Regions from separate parts of the Photobacterium sp. GB-50 genome, predicted to be linked through region 2. Evidence: predicted binding sites of a transcription regulator. Region 2 holds the regulator's gene; each other region holds the start of a gene.
The links. Region 2 encodes PurR, which represses purine synthesis genes. Its sites were predicted from a motif close to TNANGNAAACGTTTNCNTNA; they were not measured.

Region 1 (3,292 bases), on a different contig from region 2:
AAGATAAAAAGATAATCAAAAAGACCTAAAGACTCATTGATATTCAGTATAGCCACATAGTCTAAAATTAATTAGCTATACAATATGTACTTTTTCCTGAACCAACACAATACAACAGGCAAGAAACAAACCATTTGCTGAAAAATATTCTCTAGTGAGAAATAGTAGCGTTTACAAAATTAACATTGTGGCGGGGAATGGTATCGCCACTATTGTCGCATCTCTTAATTGCCGATCCAACAAATACGACTGAGTCAGAAGTCACGAGAGGGGTAATGTTAACGAAACCCTTTTATCCTGTGATCATCACATGAGCGACGATAACAGCATTGGTATTAGCGTTTGTCGGTAAATTAAGAGCCGTATTGCAATACGATTCTAGCACCTGTAATGAGCGCTATTGTTGCAGTTGTACTTAACCTAATTTCCCCCAAAGACTTGAGCGAGAATAATGTGGTAGACAATGCTCAAATCGAAGATAGCGAGCACTTATAATTACTTACCTTAATATTTAGCACTTTTCAGAAATAAAAAACCGGACGTCATGTCCGGTTTTATTTTAATCTTGGCTACTAAGTTACTTAGTACCGAAGATTTTATCACCAGCATCACCTAAACCAGGAACGATATAACCTTTATCGTTTAGCTTCTCATCAATTGCAGCTGTGTATAGCTCAACATCTGGGTGTGCTTTTTCTAATGCAGCAATACCTTCAGGTGCTGCTACTAATACTAGTACTTTAAATTGCGTACAACCGTGCTCTTTTAACAAATCCAGTGTTGCAATCATAGAGCCACCCGTTGCTAGCATTGGATCAACAACAAGCGCAATACGCTCATCAATGTTTGATGCTAGCTTGTTGAAGTATGGAACAGGCTCAAGCGTTTCTTCATCACGGTAAATACCAACAACGCTGATACGTGCACTTGGCATATGCTCAAGTACGCCATCCATCATGCCAAGACCAGCACGCAGAATAGGCACTACCGTTACTTTTTTACCTTTGATCTGGTCAATTTCTACTGGACCATTCCAACCTTCAATCGTAACTTTTTCTGTCTCGAAGTCTGAAGTCGCTTCATATGTCAGTAGGCTACCAACTTCAGTTGCTAACTCACGGAAACGCTTAGTGCTGATGTCACCTTCGCGCATAAGACCAATCTTATGTTTAACCAGTGGGTGTTTTACCTCAACGACTTTCATCTCTGACTCCTGAGCAATTAAAAAATAAAATCGCATTATTATATACTAAGCCAAACGATTTCAGATAGTAGTAAACGTTTAACTGTTTACTTAATATCCAGCTAAAAAAATTGACGCAAACGTTTTCCTTTAGACGGTGACTGCTGTTATCATGTATTCGCTTTTTTTACTTTAATACGTTGAGGGATCATCTGTGAGCGACAAAAACTCTTCTCTTAGTTACAAAGATGCTGGTGTTGATATCGATGCCGGTAATGCATTAGTAGACCGTATTAAAGGGGTGGTAAAACGTACTCATCGCCCAGAAGTTATGGGGGGAATTGGTGGTTTTGGTGCACTTTGTTCACTACCAACCAAATATAAAGAGCCCGTTTTAGTTTCAGGCACGGATGGTGTAGGAACTAAACTTCGCTTGGCTATGGATTTAAACCAACACGATTCAATCGGTATCGATCTGGTTGCTATGTGTGTGAACGATCTTATTGTTCAAGGTGCTGAACCTCTGTTCTTCCTTGATTACTACGCAACCGGTAAGTTAGATATTGATACAGCAGCAAGTGTTGTAACAGGTATTGGCGAAGGCTGTATCCAATCAGGTTGTGCTCTAATTGGTGGTGAAACTGCTGAAATGCCGGGTATGTACCACGGTGAAGATTATGACGTGGCAGGTTTCTGCGTTGGTGTTGTTGAAAAAGCAGATATCATCGATGGCTCAAAAGTGACGGCTGGTGATGCACTTATCGCTGTCGGTTCAAGCGGCCCACACTCAAACGGTTACTCATTAGTACGTAAAATCATTGACGTTTCCAATGCCGATTTGAATCAAGAATTAGAAGGTAAAACACTTTCTGAACATCTATTAACACCAACTAAAATTTACGTTAAATCAACGCTAAAAATGATGGAAAGCTGTGACGTACATGCTATTTCACACATTACAGGTGGTGGTTTCTGGGAAAATATCCCACGTGTACTTCCTAAAGGCACAAAAGCGGTTGTAAATGGCGCAAGCTGGCAATGGCCTGCCATCTTCAACTGGCTACAAACTGCAGGTAATGTCGAAACTTACGAAATGTACCGTACGTTTAACTGTGGTGTTGGCCTTGTCATTGCCCTTCCACAAGATCAAGCACAACAAGCCATTGATATCCTAAACGCTGAAGGCGAAAACGCATGGCTACTAGGTGAAATTGCAAACGCTGCTGATAACGAAGAGCAAGTCGAGATCAAATAACTCTCAACAGTGCTGACTCGTAATAAAAAGAATGAGGACGCTATGTCCTCATTCTGCTATCTACATACCGATAACCTTTCAATAAATGGTAGTACCAAATATGAAAAATATCGTCGTCCTTATTTCAGGTAGCGGAAGTAATCTCCAAGCGATTATCGATGCATGCAGTGCAGGTTTGATTAAAAACAGTCAAATAACCGCTGTGATCTCAAATAAAGAAAATGCTTATGGGTTAGAACGTGCGCGTAATGCCAATATTGAAGCGATACATATTGCGCCTAATCAGTATGCTGACCGTGAACAATATGATGAAGCCTTAGCGGATTGTATTGAACAGTTCAAACCCGATGTGGTTATTTTAGCCGGATTTATGCGTATTTTGAGCGCAGACTTTGTTCGTCGCTTTAAAGGAAAGATGCTAAATATTCACCCATCACTCCTTCCTAAGTATCCCGGCTTAAATACTCACCAACGAGCGATGGATGCTGGCGATGACGTACATGGCACCAGTGTCCACTTCGTAACAGAAGAATTGGATGGCGGCCCTGTTATTTTACAAGCCAGAGTGCCTATTTTTGACAATGACACCGTTGAAGAAGTAACAGCTCGTGTTCAAAAGCAAGAACATGCTATTTATCCACTTGTAACTCAATGGTTAGCGGAAAATCGTTTGACCATGAGTAGTGACGGCAAAGCTATCCTAGATGGTATTGAACTCCCCGCTCAAGGATATGCAGCACAATAAAAAAGGCGATCGTAAGATCGCCTTTTTACTATTGCAGATAATACCACTTCAATAGTGACAGAAAATAACCATTATTCTGTTTTACCTTCAGCCACTAACTGGTTGAAAA
Region 2 (3,292 bases):
TTATTCCTAAGTATTTTATATTTAAGACAACTTATATTTTTAAGATAAGGCAGATAATAGTTCATTTCGACGTTGCTCAGGAATAACTGACCAATGTTGACCGCTAATTGCGCCTTCCAATGCCCAAAGCAATTCAATACTCAATGGACTTGTTTGTGATTCTTGAAGTGCTTTATATGCGCCAAGAGAGCCCACTGCTAGAAGTTGTTCAATAGTGTTTATGCCTGCTTTTTTAAGCATTCTTTCATTTGATAATCGTAGATTAGGTAAATCTTTAATTCGGTCAGGTACGCAACTCTCCTTTTCTTGCTTGTCTTTTTCTGCTGCATCCAGTGAATACCTACCTTGAGCTACAATCTTTGTGGGTTCATCCCACCATTGGTCGGGTATTGCATAGTGCTTGGTTACAACAGGGAAGCCACGTTTTTTATAAACATAGGGTTCCAAGCCAGCTTGTTTGAATTCCTTTTCAGTTTCAGCATTTGCACGTAAGTGAAGTTTATCGTTCACAACTAATGCAAACATTGTATCACCAGAAAAAATGCCAAAACCGCCAAACATCGACCGTGATTTTATTGAACCAAAATGGTCAAATAATTTTAATGAATCTTTTAATATTGGTTTATCCATGCTTCTACTCGGTGAAAAAATATGAGTGTCACCTAAACATTAAGAGCGAGGAAATAGATTAATTAATCTACACATTGATACTGTCAATATATTGTTAAGTTTGTGTCATAATATTGTCGGTTCAATAATAATCCTTCGGTAACCCCGCTACCTTGAATTATTAACATAATTTTTAGGCCGGTGGTTTTGCGTCTTAATCTTTCAATTAATTTGCCAGTTCGTGACTATATAAAGTTATATTAAATAATACTTTTAATATTAAATCTAAGCTCTCAAAAATGTGATATTGGTTCAGGTATTTGTTCTTAGCTTATTTTAATAAGCTTTATAATTATAAATACTCATGATTGTTTTTTATAAGTAAAAAAAAAGCCAACAAGGTTAACTTATCGGCTTTTCCTTAACATAGAAAGATAAATTTTATTAGTTGAGATCTTTAACCGATTTTCTCTCAACAAGTTTAGGCGTCATTTCAAAGGTTTGACGCTCATGATTCTTGTCTTTCACACGCTCTAGCAAGATTTCGATGGCCTTTTTACCTAAACGACGTTTAGGCTGGTGGATAGTTGTTAGCGGTGGCGCAAAGTAGGGCGCAAGGTCAATGTTATCGTAGCCAATGATTGAGATATCACCAGGAACACGCAGACCTGCCTGTTCAAAGGTACTGATCAGAGCCATAGCCATAATGTCGTTAAAGCAGAAGATAGCAGTAGGGCGATCTTCCATTGCGATAAACTTATGAGCAGCTTCAACGGCTGACTCACACTCAAAGTCACCGTCAAGTAGCCAATTAGCATTAACAGTGAGATCTGCTTCTTTCATCGCTTTACGGAAGCCCTTTAGGCGCTCTTGACAAGTAGACTTATCAACTTGTCCAGATAAACAGCCAATTTTCTTATGACCATTTTCAATAAGGTGCTTAGTCGCAATATAACCGCCGTTTTCAGCGTTATCTAGAATATTATCAGTATGTGGGCTTTCTGGGCCCCAGTCCATGATAACCATAGGAAGATCATTTTTACGCTCAAGTAAATCGAGCAGCATTTGATCCAGATCGCTGCACATAACCAATAGGCCATCAACACGCTTTTCAGAAAGCATACGCAAGTAATCACGTTGTTTTTCTAAGTTACCTTCGGTGTTACATAAGATCAGTGTGTAGCCTGCACCATAACAATATTCTTCAACACCATGCACAACTTCGGCAAAAAATGGGTTAGTCGATTTAGTGACTAACATGCCGATAGTACGTGTTGTATTACATTTTAAGCTTCGCGCTACTGCACTTGGGGCGTAGTTAAGTTCATCTACTGCAGCCAAAACTTTTTGTTGCGTTGCTTCTGCAACAAAGCGTGTTTTATTAATCACGTGCGACACTGTAGTAGTTGATACACCTGCCATACGTGCAACGTCTTTAATGGTTGCCATATTTATTCTTCTTATCATGGTCAGATTAGGATCTGACAAAGGTTTTTGATACCAAATTGATTAATTACGTAGTCTATGGCTTACGAGTTCACTCGCAGAGATGAAGATCCTTTAGTTATTAGCTACTTAATTATTCAATTTGATACCGAATTATAGGGTGTTGCAATTATCATGGATCATAAACAACTAAAGCCGCAGTAAAATGCGGCATTAGAAGATAGAAACTATTTTTACACTAATTACACATGTAATCGCTTGCGATCACATTTTACTGTGTGTTTTGCGTTGTGCAATCTTTCTATTCAACTTGATTGAATTAATTGATCATTAACCGTAAAAACTCGATGTTTGTCATGCTAATAGCTTCAATTTATTGTGTATATCTAGTCATTAATAGATAAAACGTTAAAAAACAGAATGATTGGCTGATAAAAGATAAGGAAAATCACCACTTGGATGAGTATGAACACTGACAGGCCAACCATATAAGGTATCTATTACTTCAGGAGTAAGAACTTGTGTTGGCGTGCCGTCGGCTTTTATTTCTCCTTCATTAAGGAAAATCATCCGATCAGTGTATTGGGCTGCAAGGTTTAAATCGTGCAATACCACAATTACAGCGGCGCCTTGTATAGCCATATTTTGGGCAATTTGTAAGGTGTGGTGCTGGTGGGCGAGATCGAGTGCTGAGGTGGGTTCATCTAACATCAAGATACATTTATCACCGGCTTTACTGAGTTGTGTTAAAACCCGGGCAAGGTGTACACGCTGTTTTTCACCCCCCGATAAGGTGGGGTAGAGACGTTTAGCTAAATTGTTAATATCAACGTATTGCATGCTTGATGCTGTTGCATCTTTCAGTTCAGGCGAAGTGAGCTGCAATGGAATTGCGCCTAGCTCGACAACTTCTTTCGCGGTAAAGGCAAACGATAATGCGCTATGTTGTGGAAGGACACCTAAGTGACATGCCAATTCTTCCCGAGCCCAATTATTAAGCGGTTGATCAAAGAAAGAAACCGTGCCTGATTTTGGCGTAATCTCACCACATAATACTTTTAACAGGGTACTTTTACCTGCACCGTTTGGCCCAAGTAATGCGGTGACTTCTCCTGCGTGAATATCAATATCAAGATGATTTAGCAGGACTTTATCACCGAATTGTAATGATAAGTCGCGAGCCTGAATAACACAGACTTTGTCGCTACTTGCTGTAAAATCGACCTTTGCTGAATGA
Region 3 (3,292 bases), on a different contig from region 2:
AAACGCAGCATGCGGAGAAGTAATCAATGTCAGCAATAGGTCGTATTCACTCATTTGAATCTTGCGGAACCGTCGATGGACCTGGTATCCGTTTTATTGTTTTTCTGCAAGGTTGCTTAATGCGCTGTCAGTACTGTCATAACCGTGATACATGGGATACTCATGGTGGTCGTGAAGCTACGGTAGACGAACTTATGCATGAAGCGAAATCATACCGTCACTTTATGAATTCATCTGGCGGCGGTGTTACTGCTTCTGGTGGCGAAGCAATGCTTCAACCTGAATTTGTTCGTGACTTTTTCCGTGCTGCGCAAGCTGAAGGGATCCATACCTGCTTAGATACCAACGGTTATATTCGCAAACATACTGATGTGGTTGATGAAGTGTTAGACGCAACGGATCTTGTGATGCTAGATCTTAAGCAAATGGATGATGGTGTTCACCAAAATCTGGTTGGTGTTTCCAATAAACGCGTACTCGACTTTGCTCGTTACCTGCACCAACGCGGTCAAAAAACTTGGATCCGTTATGTTGTTGTTCCGGGTTACACCGATGACGAACATTCTGCACATCAACTTGGTGAGTTCATAAAAGATATGGACAATATCGAGAAGATCGAACTACTTCCTTACCATCAACTCGGTGAGCACAAGTGGGAAGCTATGGGCTTTGAATACCCGTTAGCCGGTGTGAAACCACCGAAAAAAGAAACCATGGAAGCGATTAAAGAAATCCTTTCTAGTTATGGCCATAAAGTGATGTACTAATCCACTCAACAAAAAATACAAAAAGCGAGCATTAGCTCGCTTTTTAATACGTGTTAAACGGTAACTATCTTAACGGGATAATGGCAAAATAATCGTCAAAAAGGTGATAAAAAATAACATAATGCCAATCGAAAGTGGTGCTGTATGTTTCAACGTAGTCACTGGCTCGTTCATTGATAGCTTCCTTTAATATTTTTAATGATTTTGATATATATCAAATTTTAAAGTGTAATGATGAATAAACACACAGCCAATATTGCAACCAGAGTTTACAGTATTCACCAAATTCATCTTCATACTTCTACTCTATATATCGATATACTGCTTCTGCTCTAGTGACTAAATAACCACTTTCTTATTCTTTTATTACCTATCTCTAAAACGCATTCAATAAATCTTATATACGGTACAAAACGCAACCAAAAACAGCAGCAATTTATAACAACAAAAATAAAATTAACCATGATAAAATGATGGTATAAAAGAAAAGCAAACGATTGCGTCACTATATACATCTTTATCTATAGTATTTAAAACCAACACCATCAATATCACGCAGATACGCATGATTTCCACTGTGAGGATATAGCCTATATGAAAAGCGACATCGATATTTGCCGTGACACCCTACTCTCTCCGATTGAAGGCATTGCCAAAAAAGCGGGTATTCAACCACAGGAACTGACACCGCAAGGTTCATTAAAAGCAAAAATAAAACCTGCCATTTTGAATCGCTTAGCGGATCAAGCAGAAGGGAAACTGGTGGTCGTTACTGCGATTACACCAACCCCACTAGGAGAAGGAAAAACCGTTACAACAATTGGTTTAGCACAAGGGTTAGCAAAAATTGATCGCTCAGTAATGGCTTGTATTCGACAGCCGTCAATGGGACCTGTCTTTGGCGTAAAAGGTGGCGCAGCGGGCGGCGGTTATAGCCAAGTAGCACCAATGGATAAGCTAAACCTTCATCTTACGGGTGATATTCATGCGGTTACGGCAGCGCATAACCTTGCAGCTGCTGCAATTGATGCTCGCTTATATCATGAATCACGTTTAGGTTATGATCTATTCAGTGAAAAAACAGGATTACCTGCGCTACGTATCGACATTAATAACATCACTTGGAAACGCGTGATGGATCATAATGATCGTGCTTTGAGAATGATCACCATAGGTCAAAATGAACCAGATAAAACCATTAATGGTTTAGAGCGCCATGACGGCTTTGATATCACAGCCGCCTCTGAACTCATGGCTATTTTAGCACTTGCCGATGATCTCCATGATATGCGTAAACGCATTGGCCGTATTGTCGTCGCTTATGATCTTGATGGTAACCCTGTTACTACAGAAGATCTGCAAGTAGCAGGAGCCATGACTGTCACTCTCTGCGATGCCATTGAGCCCACCCTAATGCAAACGTTAGAAGGCGTACCCACTCTTATCCACGCAGGTCCTTTTGCCAATATCGCGCACGGAAATTCATCTATTATTGCAGACAAAATCGCATTAAAACTCAGTGACTTCACCATTACTGAAGGTGGCTTTGGTTCTGATATGGGATTTGAAAAAGCCTGTAATATTAAAGCCCAGCAAGCAAAAAGAGGCCCTGACTGTGCCGTTGTTGTGGCAACATTGCGTGGCTTAAAAGCCAACTCTGGTCTTTATGATTTACGTCCAGGACACGCTTTACCTGACGGTATTTTTGCCAAAGACAATGATGCGCTGGTTGCAGGGTTTGAAAACCTAAAATGGCATATCAGTAATGCCGCCCGTTATGGTGTTCCCGTTGTTGTCGCAATTAACCGTTTCCCACAAGATACAGATGAGGAATTAGCGCAACTACAAGCAATGATCAAAGCAGAGAGCTTTGACACTTTTGTAGACGTTGCTATCAGTGAAGCCTTTGGTAAAGGCGGTGAAGGGGCGATTAAACTCGCAGAGTGTGTGGTAAAAGCCTGCCAACATAAAGCAAACTTCACTCCTTTATATCAACTAAACCAGCCATTAGAAGAAAAAATAATGGCTGTGGCTGAAGTAGGATATGGGGCTAGTCATGTAGCGTTATCAGAGGTAGCTCAGCAACAATTAGTCAAATTTAAAGCTCTAGGGTTTGATGAGCTGGCTATTTGTATGGCAAAGACACCGCTATCTATTTCAACCGACCCTAGTATTAAAGGGGCACCAAAAGGCTTTACCGTCCCAGTACGTGAATTAAAATTGTGTGCAGGAGCTGGATTTATTTATGCTTTATGCGGCAATGTAATGACAATGCCAGGGTTACCTGAAAAGCCCGCATTTATGAATCTTGATATCGATGAGAATGGCAATATTATCGGCTTAAGCTAACAACGGCTAAAGGTTAACAATAAAAGGTTGTTGTTGCTTAACGCATGCAATAACAACCTGTTAAACGACGCTATCTTATACTTGCCCGAATACAGAGATAGCTATATTACTTTAACGATATCACTCGACAATAACCAAAAAAAAAGACCTTAAAATAAATATGGCTTTTCATTTTT

Region 1: purM (phosphoribosylformylglycinamidine cyclo-ligase) is a predicted target of PurR. The motif match lies at 1,316-1,335, and genes of this name have one in related genera.
Region 3: C9J41_RS14025 (formate--tetrahydrofolate ligase) is a predicted target of PurR. The motif match lies at 1,253-1,272, and genes of this name have one in related genera.

What each region holds. Positions count from the first base shown of each region.
Region 1 is NZ_PYNX01000021.1:55,127-58,418, forward strand. It holds partial or broken gene C9J41_RS22085 (solute carrier family 23 protein) at 188-495, shown strand; gene upp (uracil phosphoribosyltransferase) at 578-1,204, opposite strand; gene purM (phosphoribosylformylglycinamidine cyclo-ligase) at 1,398-2,438, shown strand; gene purN (phosphoribosylglycinamide formyltransferase) at 2,539-3,183, shown strand; gene C9J41_RS18760 (class II glutamine amidotransferase) at 3,255-3,292, opposite strand, start outside.
Region 2 is NZ_PYNX01000017.1:11,973-15,264, forward strand. It holds gene C9J41_RS16935 (TfoX/Sxy family DNA transformation protein) at 40-630, opposite strand; cyclic di-GMP riboswitch class I at 765-855, opposite strand; gene purR (HTH-type transcriptional repressor PurR) at 1,054-2,058, opposite strand; gene C9J41_RS16945 (heme ABC transporter ATP-binding protein) at 2,464-3,292, opposite strand, start outside.
Region 3 is NZ_PYNX01000010.1:120,818-124,109, reverse strand. It holds gene pflA (pyruvate formate lyase 1-activating protein) at 27-767, shown strand; gene C9J41_RS14025 (formate--tetrahydrofolate ligase) at 1,362-3,116, shown strand.